3 regions of the Pseudoduganella dura genome follow, and region 1 is predicted to be linked to each of the others. Evidence: predicted binding sites of a transcription regulator. Region 1 holds the regulator's gene; each other region holds the start of a gene.
The links. Region 1 encodes FliA, which starts transcription of late flagellar genes. Its sites were predicted from a motif close to CTAAAGTTTNNNNNNNNNNNGCCGNTA; they were not measured.
Positions count from the first base shown of each region.

Region 2: the regulator FliA is predicted to act here: its motif matches at 5,438-5,464, upstream of GJV26_RS02230 (FlxA-like family protein).
Region 3: the regulator FliA is predicted to act here: its motif matches at 3,455-3,481, upstream of GJV26_RS06925 (flagellar protein FliT).

Region 1 covers NZ_WNWM01000002.1:4,536,639-4,544,696, reverse strand. The annotation lists gene GJV26_RS19865 (flagellar hook assembly protein FlgD) at 1-337, opposite strand, end outside; gene flgC (flagellar basal body rod protein FlgC) at 404-808, opposite strand; gene flgB (flagellar basal body rod protein FlgB) at 857-1,273, opposite strand; gene flgA (flagellar basal body P-ring formation chaperone FlgA) at 1,438-2,133, shown strand; gene flgM (flagellar biosynthesis anti-sigma factor FlgM) at 2,241-2,546, shown strand; gene GJV26_RS19840 (flagella synthesis protein FlgN) at 2,577-3,026, shown strand; gene GJV26_RS19835 (IS4 family transposase) at 3,090-4,286, opposite strand; gene motD (flagellar motor protein MotD) at 4,476-5,282, opposite strand; gene GJV26_RS19825 (flagellar motor protein) at 5,279-6,028, opposite strand; gene GJV26_RS19820 (RNA polymerase sigma factor FliA) at 6,010-6,741, opposite strand; gene GJV26_RS19815 (MinD/ParA family ATP-binding protein) at 6,772-7,593, opposite strand; gene flhF (flagellar biosynthesis GTPase FlhF) at 7,586-8,058, opposite strand, start outside.
Region 2 covers NZ_WNWM01000002.1:471,705-479,762, reverse strand. The annotation lists gene GJV26_RS02260 (FUSC family protein) at 1-1,335, opposite strand, end outside; gene GJV26_RS02255 (MarR family winged helix-turn-helix transcriptional regulator) at 1,342-1,791, opposite strand; gene GJV26_RS02250 (NIPSNAP family protein) at 2,138-2,443, opposite strand; gene GJV26_RS02245 (hypothetical protein) at 2,624-2,809, opposite strand; gene glf (UDP-galactopyranose mutase) at 2,866-4,020, opposite strand; gene GJV26_RS02235 (calcium:cation antiporter) at 4,225-5,319, opposite strand; gene GJV26_RS02230 (FlxA-like family protein) at 5,528-5,881, shown strand; gene GJV26_RS02225 (TonB-dependent receptor) at 6,037-8,058, opposite strand, start outside.
Region 3 covers NZ_WNWM01000002.1:1,546,105-1,554,162, reverse strand. The annotation lists gene fumC (class II fumarate hydratase) at 1-1,151, opposite strand, end outside; gene GJV26_RS06930 (type IV pilus assembly protein FimV) at 1,284-3,038, shown strand; gene GJV26_RS06925 (flagellar protein FliT) at 3,135-3,401, opposite strand; gene GJV26_RS06920 (HDOD domain-containing protein) at 3,539-4,360, opposite strand; gene GJV26_RS06915 (M13 family metallopeptidase) at 4,591-6,648, shown strand; gene GJV26_RS06910 (CsbD family protein) at 6,849-7,067, shown strand; gene GJV26_RS06905 (S9 family peptidase) at 7,326-8,058, opposite strand, start outside.

The DNA of each region.
Region 1 (8,058 bases):
CGTCGGCAACCTGCATCGAGGTGCCGGCTGCCAGCACGCCGTGGTTGATCATGTTGACGGCCTGCGCGGACTGCGACGAGGCCAGGTCGGTCTTCAGCGTTTCCAGCGTGTCGTTGAGCTTGTTAATGCCGGTGACGGTATTCAGCTGCGCCAGCTGGCTGGTGACCTGGGCATTGTCGAGCGGGTTCAGCGGGTCCTGGTTCTTCAGTTGCGTGATCAGGAGCGTCATGAACTTGTCCTGCTCGGCGGAGATCTCGCTGCCGGTGGCGGCTTTCGTGTTCATCGAGTCCATCAGGGACTGCGAGACAGCGTTATTGGAGGTGGCGGTAACGGCCATGGTGGTTCCGTATTGTGAGGTTTAACAACCCGTGGGGTTCAATAACCCGTGAGGTTTAACAAGCCGTTATTGACCGATGGTCAGGGTTTTCAGCAGAAGGCTCTTGGCCGCGTTCATCGTTTCGACATTGTTCTGGTACGAGCGCGAGGCCGACAGCATGTTGACCATCTCGTCGACCACGTTCACGTTCGGCATCGCCACATAGCCGTTCTCGTCGGCCAGCGGGCTTTTCGGGTCATACACCTGCCGCATCGGCGACGGGTCCTCGATCACCTGCTGCACTTTCACGCCGGTGGACGCGTTGTTCGCGGAAGGCGTGGCTTCGAACACCACCTGCTTGGCGCGGTAGGCTTCGCCGGTGGCGCTGGTGGCGCTGTCGGCATTGGCCAGGTTGCTGGCCACCACGTTCAGGCGCTGCGACTGGGCGCTCATGGCCGAGCCGGAAACATTGAAAATACTGAACAGCGACATGGCGATTCTCCTCTTGTAGACCGGGCCCCGATACGCGGCCCTGCCCCGTTACTGGCCCTGGATGGCCGTCATCAGGCCCTTGATCTGGCTGTTGATGAAGGTGACGCCCGCTTCGTAGCGCAGCGCGTTGTCGGCGAACTGGTTGCGTTCGACATCCATGTCCACCGTGTTGCCGTCCACCGCGCCCTGCACCACGCCGCGATACAGCAGCGGCGTGCCGTCGGCCAGCGTGCTGCCGTCCGGCGCCGGGGTCGGAAAGTGACGCTGCGCCGTGGTGTTCAGCGTGCCGGTCTGCGCGGTATTCTTCAGCGCGCCCTGCAGCGCGGCGTTGAAGTCGATGTCGCGCGCCTTGTAGTTCGGCGTGTCGGCATTGGCGATATTCGAGGCCAGCACGCTCTGGCGCGTGGAGCGCAGGCTCAGTGCCAGTTCGTTGAAACGCAGGTGATTGTCCAGTTTTCCCAACATGGCGGCATCCTTCCATCGGTGACAGGATTCATCATACGTATGCCGTGCAGCAAATGATCGTGGGATAAGCATGGGCTTTGCCACGCTGTTCGCCGCTTTCGGCACGGCACGCGCGCGTAAGATGGCTGCACTTGCTTATAGATGAACACAGCCACGATCACGCCATGAGAACGCTGCCCCTTGCTCTTGCTTCACTGATCCTGCTGGCGGGCCTGCCGGTCGCGCAGGCCGCCGCCGGCATGGATCCGGCCGTTCTACGCAGTACCGTGGATACCTTCCTGCAGGTGCAAAGCGCCGGACTGCCGGGCAAGGTGACGGTCACCGTCGGCACTGTCGATCCGCGGATGAAGCTGGCGGCCTGCCCGGCGCCGGAAGCATTCCTGATGCCCGGCAGCAAAGCCTGGGGCAAGACATCGGTCGGCGTGCGCTGCGCGGCGCCGGCGCAATGGACGGTGTATATTCAGGCCAATGTATCAGTGCTGGGCAATTACATTGCCGCCGCCACGCCGCTGTCCCAGGGCCAGCCGATCACGGATGCGCAGCTGGCGACGATGCAGGGCGACCTGACGACACTGCCGGCCAGCATAGCGACCGACAAGGCACAGGTGGTGGGCCGCAGCAGCAATGTTTCCATTTCGGCAGGCACGCCGCTGCGGCTCGATACGCTGCGCAGCCAGACCGTGGTATTGAACGGGCAGATGGTGAAGCTGGTCGCGCTGGGCGCCGGGTTCAGGATCGCCTCGGACGGGAAGGCGTTGGGCAATGCCTCGGATGGGCAGGTGGTGCTGGTGCGCACGCAGGCCGGCCGCAGCGTCAGCGGGATCGCCCGCGCGGGCGGCCAGGTCGAGGTGGCATTTTGAAGAAGATAATCGGTGTGCCGCTAAAGTTTGCAACGCGACAGCCGTTAAGAACTCGTACATAGGTAAAAGCGCGGAGTAAAATCTCCCCACCAGACGAGGAAGATGCTGTGAAAATCAACGATTCAGTGAAGAATGCTGGCTTGCCGTCGACGACACCGTCGACCACGGGCAATGCCCGCAACGCCGAAAAAGCGGCGTCGACGGCATCCACGCAAACGAATTCGGAAAGCGTCAAGCTGTCGGCCCAGGGCCAGGCCATGGCCACGAGCAGCAACAGCGGCGTGTTCGACACGAAGAAAGTGGAACGTATCAAGCTGGCCATCGCCGATGGCCAGTACCAGGTAAACTCGGAGAAAGTGGCGGACGGCCTGCTCGACACGGTCAAGGATCTGCTGCATTCCCGCCAACGTTAAGGCAACAACACCATGCATGACGGCGCCCCCATGCTGCTGCTCCGCGAAGAACAGCGTTTGATCACCGAGCTGCTCGACATCCTGAAGCAGGAGCAGCAATCCCTGGTGGCGGCCGACATCGACAGGCTCTCGGCGCTGACGCCCCGCAAGTCCGAGCTGATCGGCCGAATGGGCGTGCTGGCCGGCGAACGGCACACGGCATTGGCCGGCGCCGGGTTCGAAGCCCAGGAGGCGGGCATGGAAAACTGGCTGTGCGCCCATGGCACGGCGGACGACAGGACGCTGTGGAATACCGTGCTGTCGCAGACCCGCGAAGCAAAAGAACTGAACCGCCTGAACGGCATGCTGATCAACAAGCAGCTGTCGCACACCCAGGGCGCACTGCAGGCGCTGCGGCCGCCCAGCCCCGCCGGCACCGTCTATGGCCCGACCGGGCTGACCGCCACCACCACCACTTCCCGCGGGTTCCTCGCCGGCTAAAAATCAGCCGTGTTTTTTATTGAGCTGGTTGCCGAACCATAAAAATGGGGACGGACCCTGAGCCTACCCCTCGAATTCCCAAGTGCGGACCATCGAAACGAGTTCGATAAATGCATATTTGATGGCCGATGGGGAGAGTCTGGGTCGACGATAGTCGTCGACCCAGTGCATTGCCAACGAGAAGATTGAAAGGCAGCTGCCTGCCTTGGGATGGCTGCCGTAGTGGACTTCATAGCCAGCCGCTCGTGCCGCTAAGCCGATCAGCCATAAGGCATAAGTGAGCAATGCACCGATTAGTAAAAGTGCCGCCAGACGAAGCAGGCTTGTAGTCTGGCTATGTCGCAGTGCCATTCCCCATTTGGCATTCTTCAGGTCGCGGAAAGTCTGCTCGATTTGCATGCGCCCAGAGTAAATTTTGATGATGTCGTCTGCACGAAGCTGTGCCAGTGCTGGCGAAACGGCGAGTAGCCAAGGCTCACATTGGGCAGCGCTGTTTTTCTTGCTGTGGCGCGCGCGCGCAGGTTGACCGGATTTCGTCAAGCAATGCCGTCCTTTCGATTTGGACTTGTACAGCACTAATCGGCAGTCGACAGGGTTGGAGCGGACATGAAAAAAATAGCCCAAATCGCGCGCTTTTGCGGTAGCTCTTGAGTACAAGCTTTTGCAGCCGAACCAGTCGTTGCCGTTCTGTTGGCACACCAAATCACGGTTGCGTATCCGTCCGACCCAGCCAAAGCCGAGCTGATTGAGCGTTTTAAACCACGTAGCACGAAATCCTGCATCGGTGATGATGATGGCGCGACAGTGCGCTGGCAGGATGGTTTTCAGGGTCTTCATGAAGCACTTATGGACCAAAGATGCCGCGAGCCTCTCCTGAGGGTGGACCTCCTCGTAGAGCGTAAAGGCGCGTCCTTCGATGATGGCTGCTGCACGCAGCAATTGAGCACTGCCATCTGCGCGAATTTCTGACCAATCTACTGCTACCTGCACGTATTGCCTGGATTGAAGAAGGCGTTGGCTCATTGCTCGGTATATCTGCACCCGCTCTTTGGCCAGATGGGGATTGCTCAGCAAACGGTCACAGCACTTGATGCGATGCCGAAGACTTGTTTGTGACCTGAGCTGCTTACCGATGCGTACAACGCCCAGCCCGGCACGAGCTGCAGCTTGCACAATTTGAGCTAGGCAAGCTCGGCGTTTAGCGTGAATTGATGGGCACTCCTGCCCCAACAATCGTTGTATGATTTGGCGTGCATGCATGGTCCGTGCCTTTCATTTGCAGTTTGGTCACTACGAATGAAAGGGCTAACACGGCCATGCATGTGCCGTTTTTGGGATTGAAGTTAACAGCTTCCCATATGGTTTACAACAAAAATTTGAGGGGTAGGCTCAGGGACGGACCCTGTTTTTCAGGAAATTTCCTGAAAAACAGGGTCCGTCCCGAATTCCTTATTGCGCAGGTTGCGGCGCGGGGGCGGCCGGCACGTCGTCCGCCGCCGTGGGAATCTCCGTCTCCGGATCCGGCACCGTCGACAGGATGGTGACCGCCACGCGCCGGTTCCGGGCGCGGCCGACCGGGTCGTCGTTGGGGGCGACCGGATGGTTCGAGGCATGGCCGACGGCGGTCAGCCGCTCCGGGGCGACGCCCGATTCGATGAACAGCCGCACCACCGTGGCCGCGCGCATCGACGACAACTCCCAGTTCGACGGATAGATGTTGCGCACCGGCTGGTCGTCGGTGTGGCCCTCCACCTGCACCGCGTGCGGATCGCTCTTGAGCAGCGTGGCCACGGCGGTCAGCGCTTCGCGCGACTCTTCCGTGAGCTTCGCTTCGGCGGGGTCGAACAGCACGCTGGCATTGATTTCCACGGAAACCCCGCGGCTGTTCTGCGTGACCCGCACCTTGCCTTCCTTGACCAGCGGCGCCATCGTCGATTGCAGATCCTGCGCCAGCTTCGTCATCGACGCGCGCTCCTGCTTCATCAGTTCCTGGCGCTTCTTCAGGTTCGGGTTCGGCAACGGCTGGTTCAGCACCTCGGTATTGGGCTTGACGTTGGCGCCCTGCCCGCCCAGCGCTTCGCCGAGCGAATCGGAAAAGATGCGGTAGCGGCCGATGTTGACCGACGAAATCGCATACATCACCACGAAGAACGCCAGCAGCAGCGTGATGAAGTCGGCATACGAGATCAGCCAGCGCTCGTGGTTTTCCGGTTCCTCGTCGAACGGGCGGCGCGCCCGGCGATATTGAAAGCTCATGCGTACTCCTGCAACAGCGTGGCGATGCGCTCGTCCATGATGCGCGAGAAGTCGCCGCTGGCGATGTCGTGGAATACGGCCGCGGCGATTTCCTGCTGGTGGACCTGGGCGGTGACGATGTTCTTCAACTTGTTCGCGATCGGGTAGAAGAACAGGTTCGCCAGCCCCACGCCGTAGATCGTGGATACGAATGCCACGGCGATGCCTGGCCCCAGCTTGGCCGGGTCGGACAGGTTTTCCATCACGTGGATCAGGCCCAGCACGGCGCCCAGGATACCGATCGTGGGCGAGTAGCCGGCGGCCGATTCCCAGATCCGCACGGCCTGCCGTTCGGAGGTTTCGAATGCCGTGATCTCGGTATCGAGCAGCTGGCGCAGCTTGTCGGGCTGGATGCCGTCGACGACCATCCGCAGCCCCTTTGCCAGGAACATGTTGCGCGCGCCGGTCATGTGGCGCTCCAGCGCCAGCGGGCCCTCGCGGCGCACGGTCTGGTTCCAGGCCTGGATGTCGCGCGCGAGCAGCGTGCGGCCATCCGCAGGCGGCTTGAAGACCCAGCGCAGCATCAGGATGCCGCGCTTGAGCGTGGCCGGCCGCGTTTGCAGCAGCACGGCGCCGAACGTGCCGACGACGACGATGGCGAAGGCGGCCGGCTGGATCAGCGAGGACGGTTTACCGCCTTCGAGTGCCTGCCCCACGATCAGGCCGGCCAGCGCCAGCACGATACCCGCTACGCTGGACCAGTCCATGCCTGCTCCCGCAACGTGGCGCGCAGCCGGGATACCGCCTGGGTATGCAGCTGCGACACGCGTGATTCGGAGACGCCCAGCACGGCGCCGATTTCCTTCAGGTTCAATTCTTCTTCGTAGTACAGGCCCATCAGCATTTTCTCGCGCGGCGGCAGTGCGTCGATCGCATCGATGACGGCCTGGCGGAAGCCGGTATCCATCAGCGAACGCAGTGGATCGGCTTCTTCGTCATGGGCATAGCGGTCCAGGAAGTTGTCGTTGCCTTCCTCGCCCTGGAAATCCTCGTAGTAAAGCAGCTGGTGGCCGCCGCCCTCGCCCAGCATCTCCTGGTAATCCTCGAGCGACAGTTTCAGCGATTTTGCCACTTCGGATTCGGCCGGCGGCCGGCCCAGCTTCTGCTGCAGCACGGCCATCGCGTTCTCGATCTTGCGCATGTCCTGCCGCAAGGTGCGGGGCATCCAGTCGCTGCTGCGCAATTCATCGAGCATCGCGCCGCGGATGCGCATCACCGCGTAGGTTTCGAACTGGGCGCCGTGCGTTTCTTCATAGCGGTTGATCGCGTCGAGCAGGCCGATCATGCCCGCCTGTACCAGGTCATCCACTTCCACGCTGGGCGGCAATTTTGCCTTCATGTGGTGAGCAAGGCGCTTTACGAGGGGCATGTGCTCCGTCAGCAGCGAATCCTTGTTCACCTTCCCTTTGACCGTGTACATAAATCTCTATTCTTGTAATGAACGCCAGGTTCAGCGCTGCAGTTGGTGGCCGCTCCCAGGATGTGACGGCGAAGCCAGCGCAAACCGTCCCGCCAATTGTCGAAACGCCACCGAGGCACCGGCCAGCGGGAACGCGTCCACCACGGCGCGACCCAGGCGCGCCGCGCGGTGCAGGTATTCATCGGCCGGCACCGATCCCATCGATACGAGATTGACTGCCAGGTAACGGCTTGCCGCCTGTGCCATATTATCGTAAACCACCTTGGCCTCCCTCTCGGACGCACCCGTGACGACGATGCCGAACGGCCGCCGCCCGAGCTCATGGTTCAGCCGCTTGATCATCATGTAGGCGTTGGTGATCGACGTGGCGCTGTTCGAGACCTGCACCACGATTTCCGAACTGGCCATCACCGGTACCGGGAACGCTTCGCCATCGAACTCGCCGTCGACGAGCACGATGCCGGCCTGCGCGGCCAGCACGTCGAACGCCTTGGCCAGCCGCCGCGCTTCCGGCGGACCGTTGCGCGATTCGCCGCGCGTCATCGACACCACGTTGAAGCCCTGCGGTACTTCGTGGATCACCTCGTTCAGCGCGCATTCCTGGCGCGCCACGTTCAGCAGGCTGGCGCCGTTGTCGATGCCGAGGCGCGAGGCCACGCCGTGCGCGCTGGCGCAGGCATCGACCAGCACCACGTCGTTGCCGGCGCGGGCCAGCGAGGCGCCCAGGTTGACCAGCATGGCGCCCTTGTCGTCCTGCGGCGTGGCCGACAGGAACGTGACGATGCGGGGCCGCGGCGGCCCCGCCAGCATGCGCCGCAGTCCTTCCGCCTGGTCGAAATCGAAATTAGCCAAGGTGAACCTCGCGCAGTGCATCGTTGCCGGCGGCCGCCATCAGCATCGGCAGGTCGCCGTCGGTGTATTGGGACACATCCTTCTTCAGCCGGAACGCGCGCTCCACGAGCTCGGCCGGCTGGGCCAGGTGCAGGTCTTCCGGCACCCGCTGGCCGTTCGATACGTAATACAGCTGCAGCTTCTGGCGGATCACCACGTCGAGCACGTTGCCCAGCGATGCCGCCTCGTCCAGCTTGGTGATGATGCCGCCGGCCAGGCCGCTGCCCTGGTAGGCGCGCACGACCTCGGTCAGCGTTTCCTGCGTGGACGTGGCGTTCAGGCACAGCAGCCGCTTCACATCGACGCCGGTGCCCTGCAGCATCGCCACCTGTTCGGTCACCATGTGGTCGCGCTGGCTGACGCCGACCGTGTCGATCAGCACCGTGTGCTTGTTGCGCAGCTCCTTCAAGGCGATGCGCAAGTCGG
Region 2 (8,058 bases), 4.1 Mb from region 1:
CTCGTAGCTGTGGACGGCCGGCAGCACCACGAGGATGTAGAACGCCGAGACCGGCACCGACCACAGCGTGAATTTCACGAAGCCGGTGATCGCGGGCACGGGGTCGTCCATCGTCGCGAAGAAGCAGCAGGCCACGCCGGCCAGCATCGGCGCGGCGGCGCCGGCCGGCCAGCCGGTCGCGATCCAGAACGCGCAGCAGGCCAGGATCGCGATCGCCGCGGCCAGCGCGGAACGCAGGGCCATGCCGTGGTCGCGGTGCAGTACCGACGGTGTCAGGTGTTTCGGTGCCGCCGGCGGCGCGCCGCGCATGACGGCATCGATGCTGTCGCGCAGTTCCAGGCTTTCCTCGCAGGCCGCGACCAGCGCGCCCAGGCGCTGGGCCAGGTTGACCTGCAGGATCGTGCGCCATTCGGCATGCGGCGCCAGTTCGGGCGTCAGTTCCCGCAACCGTGCGCGCAGGCCCGCGGCGCGGCCCGGGTCGGCGGCCTTGCCTTCGCCGATCCATTGCGCCACGTCGTCCAGCATCGCCTGCCAGGCGCGATCGACGGGGCCGGTTTCGGCCAGCGCCTGCAGCCGGTCTTCGACGGCCAGCAGCAGCGGCACCATCACCGCCAGGCGGTCGTGCAGCGCGTGCACCATCGCGCCGGTCCAGCGCAGGTGCGATGTGTCGAACGGCAGGTGCGTGGCCATGATGCGCATGTCGCTGATCTCGGCCGCCAGCGCCAGGCGCACATGCGCATCGCGGCTGCCCGCACCGGGGCGCAGCACTTCGAGCATCCAGCGGCGCGCATCGCCGATCGCGCGGTCCAGGCGGCCCAGCAGCGCCGGGCCCACGCCCTGCGGGAACACCAGCGAGTGGACCAGCGTGGCGGACAGGATGCCCACGCTGATTTCTTCCACGCGGGCGAGCCCGGTATCGAATACGGTGGCCGGATCGGTGACGGCCGGAAAACCGATCAGGCCGGCCGTGTACCCGGCCAGCATGAAGATATACGAGCGGGGGGTGCGGTCGAGCAGCGATACGTACAGGCACACCGCCACCCAGCACGCCAGCGCCAGCGACAGCAGCTCCGGCGCGTTGGCCAGGTTCGGTACCATCGCCACCGTGGCGGCGCAGCCAATCAGCGTGCCGCACACGCGGAACAGCGCCTTCGAACGCACGGCGCCGGCCAGCGGGCTGGCCACGATATAGGCGGTCATCATCGCCCAGAACGGGCGCGGCAGGCCGGCCGCCAGCGACACGTACAGCGCCAGCATCGACGCGGCGAAGCACTTCGCCGAGAACAGCAGCTCGCGCGGCTGCACCGGCGCAAGCGATAACTTCGGCAACGCCATCGCCGCTCAGCCCTTCGCCTGGGAGGCCAGCACGGCATCGAGCCGCGTCAGCACGCGCAGGCAGGCCTCGATGTCGCCCTGCTCGATCTCCGCGAACAGGCCGCGCCGGAACGGCAGCAGCAATTCCTCCAGCCGGGCGGCGCATTCGCGGCCTTCGGCGGTCAGGTGCAGCGTCTTCGCGCGACGGTCGGCCGGATCGTCCTGCCGCAGCACGAGGCCGGCCGCCACCAGCTGGTCGATGATGCGCACCAGCGACGGCGGCTCGACGCCGAGCGCTTCGGCCACGAGGCCGGGCCGCACGCCGTCGCCGAGCCGGGCAATCATCAATACCGGCCAGCCGCTCGCGTGCGACAGCGCGAAGTTGCCGGCCACGCGGTCCGCCGCCGCCTTGTATGCCCGCGCCGCGTGGATCAGCGTGTGGGTCAGGGACATCAGGGTCTTGTCGAAGTCGGTCATGGCGTGCGCTTTTTGTTAGGAGGGAAAAGTTTAGCATCCTAATTAAATTCATGCAATTGCCGCATCCGGCCCAAGCCGGTCGGTCGGCGACGCCCGATGCTGCCAGCAGCGCCGGAGTACTGGTGTCGGACACCGGTTTTCGCCGAAGTGATGGGATGTCGGCGAAGACCGCTACCCGACACCCGTGATTTCAAACGCTATCGGGATTCGCTTGGGTGAACGGCGTTACCGCATCCGGCCCGTACCTGGGTGTAGCGGCTCGCGTTTGAAATGGTCATGTTCGCTTTGCGCCGGCTGCCATCGGCCAGAAGCCTGGCGTCGGACACTCAGGGTGGAAGCAATGTATTTACTGAAGCACCGGCCGCAAAAAACTGCGTTCATAGCTCAGGATAAACTTCTGCTGAGTGGCCTTGCCCACCAGTTCAATACATTCGTGATCCTCCGCGGCCTCCCGGCGATACCGTTCATAATCGGACAGGCTGGCGAAACTGAATAGACAATAGGCGATATTGTTAGCCCCCTCGGCAGGGAGGAAATAGCCATGGTGCTCCCCTCCCATTCGCCTGACAATTCGGACCCAATCGCGTGAATAGCGTTCGAAGGCGTCCATTTGATAGGGGTCGATAATATACTTTACGTGGCAGGTAATCATGTCGTGAGTCCGTTGATGGCGCAGCAGAATTCGATTCTACAGATATCCGAGTCAGTACCGATCGGCGCTGGTCGGTCCTGCCGGCCGACCTTGCCCGGCAGCGTCGGCGATCCGGATGCCGCCTTGAACACCTTCACCACGCACGGCAGCGGATGTGCACGCTGGCGTTGACGCGCAACATCAACGTAATCCGGCGTTCCTATTTACCAGGCTGATCACGACCAGCCATTCGGGCGGCACGTCGCCCACGCGGGCATGCCACGTGCGTCGCTGCTGGCGCCGGAAGATATGGGATGCGCGCAGTTGCAGGCGATCCCGCGGGCGCTGGAGTAAAAGCGGAATCGAGAACAGGGGCAAAAGCGGCATCGGCCACCATCCCGCTGGAATGGTGGCCGATGCCGGTGGATTGGCGATCCGGTTCGTCAGGCCAGCGGATCGATGACGAACGCCGGCATCGGCGCGTTCTCGGTGGCGCAGGCGAGGAACTTGTCGGCCACTTTCAGCGCCTCGTCGATCGTCACGTCCATGTCGAGGTAACGGTAGGTGCCCAGGCGGCCGATGAAGGTCACGTTGGGTTCGTCCTGCGCGAGCTTCACGTATTTTTCCAGCTGTACCTTGTCGCGCGCCAGCCGGATCGGGTAATACGGCGTATCGCCTTCCTCGCACTGCCGGCTGTACTCGAAGTAGCACAGCGTGCCTTCGTGCTGTTCCCACGGCGAGAAGTGCTTGTGCTCGGTAATGCGCGTGTAGGGCTTGGCGCTGTCGCAATAGTTGATCACGGCATTGCCCTGGTAGTCGCCCTGGTCGCGGTGCACTTCGAAATCGAGCGTGCGGTAGGGCAGGCGGCCGTCGCGGTGGCCGAACCAGGCGTCGATCGGGCCGCTGTAGAACACGTGGTCGTAATCGCCTTTCTGTTCCGGCTTGAACGGCGTGCTCAGGTGCACGGTGATGCCCGGCACGTTCAGGATCTTTTCGACGATGGCCGTGTAGCCATCCTTCGGCATGCCCTGGTACTTGTGGCTGAAATAATTGTCATCGTAGTTGAAGCGCACCGGCAGCCGCTTCAGGATGCTGGCCGGCAGTTCGCTCGGTTGCAGGCCCCATTGCTTGACGGTGTAGGTCTTGAAGAACGCCTCGTACAGGTCGCGGCCGACGAAGCGCAGCGCCTGGTCTTCGAACGTGACCGGGTTCTCGATCGTCTTGTCGCCCTGTTCGGCCAGGAACTGCTGCGCCTCGGCCGGGCGGAAGGTCTTGTTGAAGAACTGGTTGATCGTCAGCAGGTTGATCGGCAACGTGAACACGCGGTCGTTCGTGATCGCCTTGACGCGGTTGACGAATGGCATGAACTCGCCGAACTCGTTGACGAATTTCCACACCCGTTCGTTATCGGTGTGGAAGATGTGCGGGCCGTACACGTGCACCATCACGCTGGTTTCGGCATCGCGCTCGGAATAGCAGTTGCCGGCGATGTGCGATCGCGATTCGAACACTTCGACTTGATGGCCCGCCTTGGCGAGCTGGTGCGCTATGACCGCGCCGGAGAAGCCTGCCCCGATAATTGCTACGTTCTTTTTCATCACGTTCACTTGTCTGCGTTGTCTACGAATGGTTGGTCCGGGGGTGTCTGGTGCTTGCGCTTCCCGGCTCCGGATGCCGGTGATGTGAGCAGATTACCATGTAAAAAGAACAAGCGATGCACTGCTGGCGTGGCGAATCCGACAACAAAAAAAGTGCGTGTCCCGTGCCTGCGAGGGCGGCACGGGACACGCACTTTCGGACGTTCAGGGCACGATCGTGATGAACAGGTAGACGGCGAAGATCACCAGGTGCACGGTGCCCTGCATGATCGTGGTGCGGCCGTTGCCGAGCGATATCGTGGCCACGACGACCGACAGCAGCAACAGCACGGTCGACTTGACGTCGATCCCCAGCGACAGCGTCCAGCCGTTGGCCAGCGACACGATCGCCACCGCGGGAATCGTCAGGCCGATGCTGGCCAGCGCGGAACCGAGTGCCAGGTTCAGGCTGGTTTGCAGCCGGTTCGCGCGCGCCGCCTGGTAGGCGGCGATCCCCTCGGGCAGCAGCACGACGGCGGCGATGATGATGCCGACCAGCGCCTTCGGCGCGCCGAGCGCGAGCACCGCCGCCTCGAGCGGCGGCGACAGCGATTTCGCCAGCAGCACCACGCCCGCCAGGCACGCCAGCAACAGGGCGCCACTGCGCCAGGCAACGCTCTTCGGCGGCGGCGGCGCATGCACTTCCTCGTTGTCGACGGCGGCCTCGGGCAGGAAATAATCGCGGTGGCGCACCGTCTGCACCAGCACGAAGGTGCCATACAACACCAGCGATACCACGGCGATGAAGATCAGCTGGCTGCTGCTGTAGACCGGGCCCGGCGTGGTGGTCGTGTAGTTCGGCAGCACCATCGTCAGCACGGCGATGGCTGACAGCGTGGCCAGCGCGGCGGAAACGCCGGTCTGCGTGAACCGCTGTTCGCCGTGCCGGCGCGCGCCGGCCAGCAGGCAGATGCCCACCATGCCGTTCAGGATCAGCATCACGGCCGCGAAAACCGTATCGCGCGCCAGGCCGGTGGTCGATTCGCCGCCGGCGATCATCAGCGATACGATCAGCGCCACTTCGATCGATGTCACCGCCACCGCCAGCACCAGCGTGCCGTACGGTTCGCCGATCCGGTGCGCCACCACCTCGGCGTGGAACACGGCGGCCAGCACGCCGGCGAACAGGCCGGCGGCCAGCAGCGCGATGTACGCGCCGCCGAGCATCTGGTCGGCGCCGGCCAGTTTCCCGGCCAGCAGCAGCCACGCGCAAACGGGCGCGGCAATGGCCCAGGCGGGCAGCGAGTTTGAAATCTTCATGGCATTCTCTCTGTCGTTGACGTGCGATGCGCGCTTTTGCAATGAAAAGCCGGCGCCGCCGCAGTGTACACGCTCGGCCGGGGCGGACCGATCTTTACGTGGCTTTACATCGCCGGCGGTTCAGTTCGCGCAGCACGTGCCGATAATGCATGGACGACAATAGGCAACAGCGCATGCAACAGCGCAGGCGACAGCGAAAGGAACAGACATGGTGGCATCGATCGGCTCGGCTGCAGGTTCAGCCACGACAGTTGTATCGTCCGCCAGTGCGGGCGGCGGGCAACTGGCCACGCTGCAACGGCAGCTGGTGAGCAAGCAGAAGGAACTGGCCGAAGCGCAGAAGGACACCAGCGAAACGGGGCAGAAGGAAGCGGAGCAGATCCAGCAGGCGATCCAGGCCCTGCAGCAGCGGATCGCGCAATTGCAGGCCCAGGCGGCACAGCAGGTGGCCCAGCAGGCGGCCCAGCGGCAGGCGGCGCAGGAACAGGGCACGAACAGCGCGGCGTCGACGCAGCCGGGCGGCACGGCGACGCTGGGCAGCGTCGTCGATACCTACGCATAAGGGGCGACTGCGAGAGGGCAAGACCGGGTTTGCCATTCGGTGTCGAACCGCTGTGGCGGACCGGCCGGCTTGTTGCCCGGATGCTGGCAGACGTTTGCGAAACCGGTGTCGGACACCTGAAGGTATCCGGCACCGGAGAGCGGCATGGTCCTCGTCTACAGCGTGCGGAACGACACGCCGAACATGATGCGCCGGCCGGCATACGCGTAGTCCAGCAGGTTCGGTACGCCGTTGCTGAGCGGCGCATACGGGCCCTGGCTGTTCGACGTGGTCGCGTTGCCGATGTTGCGGCCTTCGAGGAAGAATTCCACGTCCGGGCGCCACCTGTACGCGATCTTGGCGTCCACGAAGCGCGTCGCATCCTTGAAGTTCGGCGAGCCCGGCGAGTAGATGATCGGCGTGGAGGCATTCACGTTCACGCCCTGCGCCGGGTAGTTGATCAGCTCGCGCGGGGTCTGGCCGCACGGCGAGATGCAGGTGAACCAGGCGGCGGCGCCCTGCAGGGCAACGCGTGCCGACAGCTTGCCGTCGTCGTACCACAGCGCGATGTTGTACTGCGATTCCGACTCGCGCGCCGGCGGCAGCGGGGTGCCGGTCAGCAGGTCGACGATCGAGGCCGTCACGTGCTTCGACTTCACCTTCGTGTAGTTGGCGTCGAAGCCGGTGAAGCCCAGCAGCCCCGGCAGGAACGTGAACGCCGTCTTGGTGCTGAACTCGGCGCCGTTGCGGGTGGAAACGGGGCCGTTGACGTAGGTGGAATAGTTGAACGGCAGGTCGGACAGTTTCACGCCGGTCTGCGGGTCCACCAGGTCGGAACCGGCGAACAGCTGGCCGCCGCTGACGCCTTCGGTGATGAACTGGCCCACCTTGCCCTTCTGGTTGAAGTACGCCAGGCTGAACATCGTGTCGCGGTTCGGGTACCACTCGAGCGAGACGTTCTGGTTGACGTTCTTGCGCGCCTGCAGCGCCGGGTTGCCGATCACGCCGTTGCAGCGCTGCGTGCCGTCGGAATCCAGGTCGGCGGCGCGTTCGTCGTAGATGCAGGTGCTGGCCGGCAGCAGCTGCTGGATCGGCGGGCGCGCGACGGTTTTCGCCACGCTGTAGCGCAGCACCAGTTCATCGGGCCGCAGCCACGTGGCCAGGTTCAGGCTCGGCAGCACGTCGGTGGTCTCGGCGTCCACGGCCGTATTCTGCACGATCGACGACTGCACGTAGCCGGCCGAATTGGTCGGATCGTCCGGGTCGTAGGCCGCCGTCTTCGAATACGACTGGAACGTCATCGTGCCGGTGCCGTGCACGCGGCTGCGCACGTAGCGCACGCCCACGTTGCCGTCGAATTCCAGGCCGAAGGGCAGGGCGCGGCTGGTGAACGGCACATGGTCCAGGCCGAAGTCGGTCATCAGGTAGAACGCGTCGATGCGCTCTTCGAGCTTGTTCACGGGCTGGTCGTACACCTTGCCGTCGGTGGCCGTGCAGGTCTGCACGCAATCCCAGTTGCGGTTGGCGAAGTTGGTCAGTTCGACGGCCTTCGCGATGTCGATGCCGGTCCAGTTCTGCGGCAGGATGCCGGGCCGCCCGTTGGCGCCGTTGAAATACGAGGTGCCGGTGGCCGGCTTCGTCAGCGTCCGGGCGATCAGGTTCTGGAAGTCCTGCTGCGTCAGCACCAGCGTGGTGTCGCGGCCGTTGCGCGGGTCCGGGGAAGGCGAGAAGCCGTACCTGCAGGCGTCGCCGCCGGCGGCCAGCGAGCCGGGCGTGTTCTGGCAGCCTTCGAAGCGGTTGTCCACGCGCGCCTGCGGCAGGTAGACGCCCGGCACGTAGCCGGCCTGGCCGTAGGTACCGATGGGCGCCTTGACCATCTTGTCGCCGGCGCCGCCTTCCCAGGAGTTGCTGAAGTTGTCGCGCAGGTTGAACCCGGCCTTGATGCGCTTGAAGAACGGAATGCTTTCCGGCGTCATGTACGTCACGTCGAGCTTGGCGGTACGCTCGCCCGTTTCGCGGATCTGCGGCAGCCACAGGATGCCGGCCGCCGTGGTGCGCAGCGGCTGCTGCGCCGCCGTGTAGTTCGGCCGGAACACGGTGTTGGTGTTGCCCAGCGCGGCCCCGCCGACGGTGCGCGGAAACAGCGCCGCATAGCCGGCGGGATCGGCCTGGTTGACGCCGGCCGGGAACTGGAAGCC
Region 3 (8,058 bases), 3.0 Mb from region 1:
TCGTCGAAGCTGCGCATGCCGTCCGCCAGCAGGCGCGCGCTCTGCAGGAAGTTGTGCGCGATCAGCGGTTTGTACACGTTCAGCTCGAAATTGCCGGAAGCGCCGCCGAAGGTGATCGCCACGTCGTTGCCGAACACCTGCGCGCACAGCATCGTGAGCGCCTCGCACTGCGTGGGATTGACCTTGCCCGGCATGATCGAGCTGCCCGGCTCGTTTTCCGGGATCGTGATCTCGCCCAGGCCCGAACGGGGGCCGGAGGCCATCCAGCGCACGTCGTTGGCGATCTTGAACAGGCCCGCCGCCAGCGTTTTCAGCGCGCCATGCGCGGCCACCAGCGCCTCGTGGCCGGCCAGCGCGGCGAACTTGTTGTCCGCGCTCTTGAACGGCAGCTGCAGCCGCGCGGCCAGCTCGGCGGCGATGCGCGGCGCGTATTCCGGATGGGAGTTCAATCCGGTACCGACCGCGGTGCCGCCGGCGGCCAGCTGCAGCACCGCCGGCAGCGCGTGTTCGATGGTGCGCTCCGCAAGGTCGAGCTGGGCCACGTAGCCGGAGAACTCCTGGCCCAGCGTCAGCGGCGTGGCATCCTGCAGGTGCGTGCGGCCGATCTTCACGATATCGGCGAACGCCTGCGACTTGCCGGCCAGCGTGGCACGCAGCTGGCGCAGTGCCGGCAGCACGTCGGTGGCCAGCGCCACGCCGGCCGCCACGTGCATCGCGGTGGGGAAGATGTCGTTCGAGGACTGGCCCTTGTTGACATCGTCGTTCGGGTGCAGCCGCCGCTCCTCGCCGCGCACGCCGCCCAGCAGCTCGGAGCCGCGGTTGGCCAGCACTTCGTTCATGTTCATGTTCGACTGGGTGCCGGAACCCGTCTGCCACACCGACAGCGGGAACTCGCCCGCGTGCCGGCCTTCCAGCACTTCGTCCGCGGCGCGCACGATCGCATCGGCCTTCGCGGCATCGAGCACGCCCAGCTCGACGTTGACCCTGGCGGCCGCGCGCTTGACGTTGGCGAGCGCAGCGACCAGTTCGGGCGCCATCTTTTCGGTGGAGATGTGGAAGTGATGCAGCGAACGCTGCGTTTGCGCGCCCCACAGTTGCTGTGCCGGCACGTCGATCGGTCCAAAACTGTCACGCTCGGTTCTGTAGTCCATGGCTTCCTCTGTCGGATGTGATTGCAATAAGTGTAACCCAGGGACGAATTTCGGTTCGGGCGCTCAAAGATTGAGAATTTCCGCCGTTAAACACTTACGCTCCGGAAATTTTCGATTCTGAATCCAACAAACATGTCGCTCCTGCTACGTTCTTCCCGCCTGGCCGTGCTGGCGCTGGCCGCCGCCGGCGGTACCCAAGCCGCCGAACTCGGCGACGCCTCGGTGCGTTCTTTCGCCGGCCAGCCGCTGGCCGCCGATATCGAACTGACCGACCTGACCGCCCAGGAGATGGCGGACCTGCAGGTACGCCTGGCACGACCGGACGTGTTCCAGGGGGCCAGCGTGAAGATGAACCCGGCGCTGGCGGGGGCCGCGATCTCGATCGTCCGGCGCGACAGCCGCCGTGTGCTGCACGTGACGACGAGCGCGCCGGTGCAGGCCGAGGTGCTGCACCTGTACTTCCAGCTGGTCTCGGGCGGCAAGGAACGTGTACGGAGCGTTACGCTGTGGCTGTCGCCCGCGCCCGCCGTTGCACCTGTTGTTGCAGCCGTTCCGGCGCCTGCGCCTGCCGTGGCCGCCAATGCGCCGGCGGCGGCCGCGCCGGCCCCGTCCACCGTCGGGCGTGCCGGCAGGCCGGCTGTGCATCGCGCCGGCAGCGACAAGGTCGCGGGCCTGGTGGCGCTGGCGTCGCCCGGCAAGGAAGCGACCGGCGGCGAGAGGGAAATGCTCGACGCCGTCGAACGGGCTTTCAGTGCGCGCGGCGGCAAGGTCGCGCTGCGCGAGGAAAAGAAGGATGCATCCACGCCAGGCCGGCAGGAGGTACGCAAGGAGGCCCTGAAGCACGCATCCTCCGCCGACGATTTCAGGCGTGGGGCGAAGCCCGCGAAGCCGGCCGTGGCGAAGAACGAACCGGAGAAGGAAACGGCAACGGAGCAGGCAAAGGAAGCGGAACCGCAAGGCGAGAAAAAGGTCGCGGCGCGGTCGATCCTGCCATCGAAGGCCGACCTGGCCGAGGCGGCACGCGCCACGCGGGCCAGCGTGGAAGCGGGAGTCAGCGCGAGCAAGGGCGCAGCAGGGCAGGAAAAGCTCGCCGCGGCACCGGCATCCGTTTCGCCGGCCAGGCCGGCCGCGGGCCAACCTGCCACTGTTCAACCAGCTACCGTTCAACCTGCCGCGGCCCAGGCCGATGCCGCGATGCTGAACAAGCTGGCCGAGCTGGAAGGCAAGCTGAAGACCCTGCAGGCGCAATTGGGGATATCGAACACGGCCGGTGCGGCACGCGTGGCCATGCCCGCCGCGGGCAAGGCGGAGCCGGCGGCTCCCGGGGCACCGAAGGCCGCCGCACCGGCCAACGCGCCGGCGCAGATGGCCGGGGCAGCCAAGCCTGGTGCCGCGGCAATGGCGGCGGCACCAGCAGCAGCGACAGACGGACCGGCACAGGCTCCGGCAGCGCCAGCCGTTGCCCACGCTGCGGTCCAGGCCACGGCGGCAGCGGACGAAACCGTCAAACCCGGTGCTGCGCAACCTGGGGAACCCGGCGGCGAACAGGTAACGGCCAGCGCCGCGACCACCAGCGCGGCGGTGGCCACCGTCGAGGAACCCAAACCGAAGCCGGAGGAAAAAAAGGCGGCCGAACCGCCACCCCCGGAACCGAAGAAGGAAATCAAGATCTCCCGCCCGAAGCTGCTCACGTTCCTGTTCGCCGGCAGCCTCGTGCTGCTGGCGATCTTCGGCGTCATCGTCCACTTCATCCGCAAGGCAAAAATGCGGCGCAGTCCGATCGTGCGGCAAAGCTGGAGCCGCGACGACGACGATGCGCCGGCGCGCACCGAACCCACCGCCGGCCCGGTGCCGGCCCCGGGGGTGGCCGCGCCGCTGAAAGGCTGATGTCGCGGCGAGGGCAATAAAAAAAGCGCCCGCGGGCGCTTTTTTCAAATCCAGGAAACTATTCGGCGGCTTGCTCCTGCCGAGCGCCGCCGCGGGTCAGCCGTTGAGCCGGCCCATCCACGGTTCCGTCACGTCGCGGATCGCGCGGTCGTTGGCCATGATCTGCTTCAGCAGGTCGATCTTGCGCTGGCGGGCGTTTCCTTCCAGTGCCGGCACGCCGCCCAGCGTGGCCACGGATTGCGCGGCGCAACCGTTCTCGAGGCGGTCCAGCGTGTTCCAGTCGCCGACCTGCGCGGCCACGACCATTTTATTGGTCAGTCCGGCAATATTTTCGTACATCGAGAGGACTTCGGTCGAGGTCATGGCATGCCCGCTTTTCAAAACGTAATCGTGATCGGAGTACTGCTTGTCATGATTTACGTCGGGCGCGGAAAAAACTTTAGGCCTTTTTGAAAAATTTTGAAAAGAAATTTTGCCATGGCCGGCTGCACAATAACTTGCTATTTCATCATCTCGTCCAGGCCCGCGGCCAGCTCGTCCAGCGGCGGCATTTCCTCGATGACGTCGGCGTCCAGCCCCAGCATATCGGCCACGTCCTGCGGGAAATCCCCGGTGGGCTGCCCACTGTCCGCTTCCTCCATCGCCCGGGCGCGCCAGGCCGCCAGGTGGACGATCGCCGCCAGCCGGTCCACCGCGCCGCGCTCGAGGGGGGCCGGGAAGGCGGCGATGGCATCCGAGAACACGGCGGGGAACTGCCAGCGCCGTGCCAGTTCGGCGCCCACGGCGGCATAGGTAAAGCCCAGGGCTTCCCGTTCCACGGCAAGGCGCCGCCCGTCGAGCGGTGCCGCGATCGCGTCCAGTGCGGCCGCCTTGGCCGGCATCGATGCATGGATCACGAGCTGGCCGATGGCGTGCATCATGCCGATCGTGAACGCCAGTTCGCCGTTGTCGCGGGTCTTTTTGGCGATCCACTTCGCCGCCACGGCGGTGCGCATGCTGAAGCGCCAGAAGTGCCCAAGGTCGAGCCCGGTCACCGACTTGAAGCCGTTGACGAGCCCGGAACTGATGACGAGCGTGCGCACGGCCACGAAACCCAGCATCAGCACGGCATCCTCGACAGTACCGATGCTGCGCGACAGGTTGTAATAGGCCGAGTTCGCCAGGCGCAGCAGCTTGGCGCTCAACACCGGGTCGAGCGCCACCAGCCTGGCGATTTCCTCGGTGGATACGGATGCCTTGTCGAAGCTGGCGACCAGTTCCTGGACGACCTTCGGCGCTGTCGGCAGCGCGGTGGCCTGATCGAACAAATCCTCCAGTGTCATCGTGCTCTCCTCATAATTGTTGCTCCAGGTGAACTATAGCGGATTTTCCGGCGCGGGGAAGGGTATTCCGGCTGCCACTATCCTGCGCGCCAAAATTCCAGACCTCTGCAGCCTATCCACGATTTGTGCAGCCTGTCGCACGGCGCTCGCCGCGATGCCGCGCCAGGGGCTACAGTGCAGGCTGGCGTACCACGCCACGAAATTCATTCACATCAATAATAAGGAACTTTATGCAAGCATTCCGCGTACTGCGCCGTCCGCCGCGGACGAGTACCCTCGCCGTGGCACTGTGCGCCGCGCTGGCGTTTACCAATGCCCATGCGCAGCAACCCACCGCGGCCCCGGACCGGCAGCAAGCCGCGGCGGCCGCCGTGCTGCCGGGCGACGATTTCTATGCGTTCGCCAACGGCCAATGGCTGGCCGCCACCGAGATCCCGGCCGACCGCAGCAGCTGGGGCGCCGGCAATGCGCTGGTCGAGGAAACCAACCAGCGCATCCTTCAGCTGATCGAGGCCGCCGGCCGTCAGCCGGGGGCGAGCGATGCGAAACGGGTCGCCACCTACTACAGCGCGCTCATGGATGAAGCCGGCATCGAGGCGCGTGGGACCGCGCCGCTGAAACCGGTGCTGGACAAGATCGCGGCGATCCGCGACAAGGCCGGCCTGACGCGGGCGCTGGGCGCCAGCCTGCGCGCCGATGTCGATCCGCTCAACGCCACCGATTTCAATACCGAGAACTTGTTCGGCGTGTGGATCGCCCAAGGCTTTACCGACCCCGACAATTACGTGCCCTACCTGCTGCAGGGCGGCCTCGGCATGCCGGACCGGGCGTTCTACCTGGAAGAAAACGAGCGGATGAGCCGCCTGCGCACGGCTTACCAGGCGCACATTGCCGCGATGCTGAAACTGGCAGGGTTTTCCGAGCCGGAAGAGCGGGCGGCCCGCGTGTTCGAGCTGGAACGCAAGCTAGCGCAGGCGCATGGCGCGCGCGAAGAATCGTCCGATATGCAAAAGGCGAACAATCAATGGGACGCCAGGGAGTTCGCGGCCAGGGCCCCGGGCCTCGACTGGAAGGCATTCTTCGCCAGCGCCGGCCTGGGCAAGCAAAAGAAATTCATCGTCTATCATCCTCGCGCAATCATCGGCGCCGCCGCGCTCGTGGCCGAGATGCCGGTGCAGACATGGAAGGACTGGCTCGCCTTCCACACTGTCAACCAGTATGGCGGTACGCTGCCGAAGGCGTTCGTGGACCAGCGCTTCGAGTTCTATGGCCGCACGCTGAGCGGCACGCCGGAACTGTCGGCGCGCTGGAAGCGCAGCCTGGTGTGGCTCAACGAGGCGATGCCGGAAGCGGTGGGCAAGATGTATGTCGATAAGTATTTCCCGCCGGCAGCCAAAGTCAAGGTGGAGCAGATGGTCACCAACATCGTCGACGCCTTCCACGCGCGGATCGACCGGCTCGACTGGATGGCGCCGACCACCAAGCGTGAAGCGCATGCCAAGCTGAAGGCGCTGTACGTGGGCGTGGGTTACCCGGAAAAATGGACGTCCTACGATGGCCTGGAGGTGAAGCCGGACGATGCGTTCGGCAATGCGTACCGTGCCGACCAGTTCCGCTACCGGCTCAAGCTGGCCAGGCTGGGCACGAAGGTCGATCCGAAGGAGTGGTCGATGCCGCCGCAGCTCGTCAATGCCGTCAACATGCCGATGCAGAATGCGCTTAATTTCCCGGCCGCGATCCTGCAACCGCCGTTCTTCGATCCGAACGGCAGCGACGCGGTGAACTATGGCGCCATCGGCTCCGTGATCGGCCACGAGATCAGCCACAGTTTCGACAACATCGGCGCCGAATTCGATTCGAAGGGCCGCCTGCGCGACTGGTGGACCAAAGCGGATAGCGAGCACTTCGCCAAGGCCACACAGTCGCTGGTGGCGCAGTACTCGGCCTACGAGGCTTTCCCGGACCTGAAACTGAACGGCCAGCTCACGCTGGCGGAGAACCTGGCCGACCTGGCCGGCCTGGCGGCCGCGCTGGATGCCTACCATGCGTCGCAGGGCGCCAAGGCCGGCCTCGAGACGGACCGGCAGTTCTTCATGGGCTACGCGCAGGCATGGCGCACGAAGCCGCGCGAGGCCGCGCTGCGCAACCAGGTCACTACCGACGAGCATGCGCCGGCCCAGTGGCGCACCTATACCGTGCGCAATATCGACGACTGGTACAAGGCGTTCGACGTGCAGCCCGGCCAGAAGCTGTACCTGCCGCCGGAGGCGCGCGTACGGGTCTGGTAAAGCTGCCGCGGCCCTCGAGCGACCCTTAAGCAGGCCTTAACCCCGACCGCCGGTAGCTGATTGTTTTTGCAATGTTAGGGAACGAACGGATGATCGCGCTTGCGGATCGTATTATTTCTCCATGCACACGCACTACAGCGTGTGCCAGAGGCAGCGAACCATCGGGGTTCGCCGAGCCGCACTACATAAAGGAGCTCACCATGAACAGCGATCAAATCAAAGGCAAGGCAAAGGAAATCGGCGGCAAGATCCAGCAGGAAGCCGGTGAGCTGGTTGGCAGCTCGAAGCAGCAGGCCAAGGGCGTGGCAAACCAGGTAGAAGGCAAGGTCCAGAAAAAAGTGGGCGATGCCCGCGAAGCTGTCGAAGACGCAGTCGACGATGCCAAGGTCGTGAACCGCGGCAACCGCCAGGGTCTGTAAGGTTCGATCTGATGCCGGAAGTGAAACAGCCGCCCGAGGGCGGCTGTTTTGTTTTGCGGTGCCCGCTATCGAATGCATCGGCGCAGGGCCTGGTGTCCGACACCGGTTTTCGGTTGCAGACCGATAGCATGTGAAACGGGGCTGATACGCATGGAAAAACCGGTGTCCGGAGAGGGCCATGCTTGCATGACGCGCCGCAGGCAAGGAGCATGCTCCTTGAAACCCCTGCTTCGCCACCAATAAATCAAGCGCCGCCGGTTACTGCACCGTCTCCGGCTTCAGGTGCTTGCGGAAGAACGCATCGATATTGACCTGCACGTGCTTGCGCTGCTTGCGGTCCGATACGCCGTGCTTGGCGCCCGGGTAGGTCATCAGTTCGAACTGCACGCCGCGGTTGACGAGGGCGTCGATCATCTTCGTGGTGTTGGTGAACAGCACGTTGTCGTCCGCCATGCCGTGGATCAGCAGCAGGTTCGATTTCAGCCCGTCCACATGCGCGAACACGGTGCTGTCGGCGTAGCCTTCCTTGTTCTCGGATGGCTTGTCCATGAAGCGTTCGGTGTAGTGCGTGTCGTACAGCGCCCAGTCGGTGACCGGCGCGCCGGAAACGCCGGCGGCGATCCTGTCCGATCCCTGGGAAAGCAGGCGCAACGCCATGAAGCCGCCATAGCTCCAGCCATACACGCCGATGCGCTTCGCATCCACGAAGCCCTGCTTGCCCAGGAAGTCGATGCCGGCCAGCTGGTCTTCCACTTCCACCTTGCCCAGGTTGCGGTAGATCGCATCGGAAAACGCGCGCTCGCGGCGGCCGGAACCGCGGTTATCCAGGCGGAACACCACATAGCCCTGCTGCGCCATGTACATGTCGAACGTGTCGCCCCACTTGCGCGTGACGTGCTGCGCGGTCGGGCCGCCGTAGGTGGACAGGTACACCGGATATTTCTTCGCCGGATCGAAGCGGTATGGCTTGATCATCGACCAGTACAGCGTT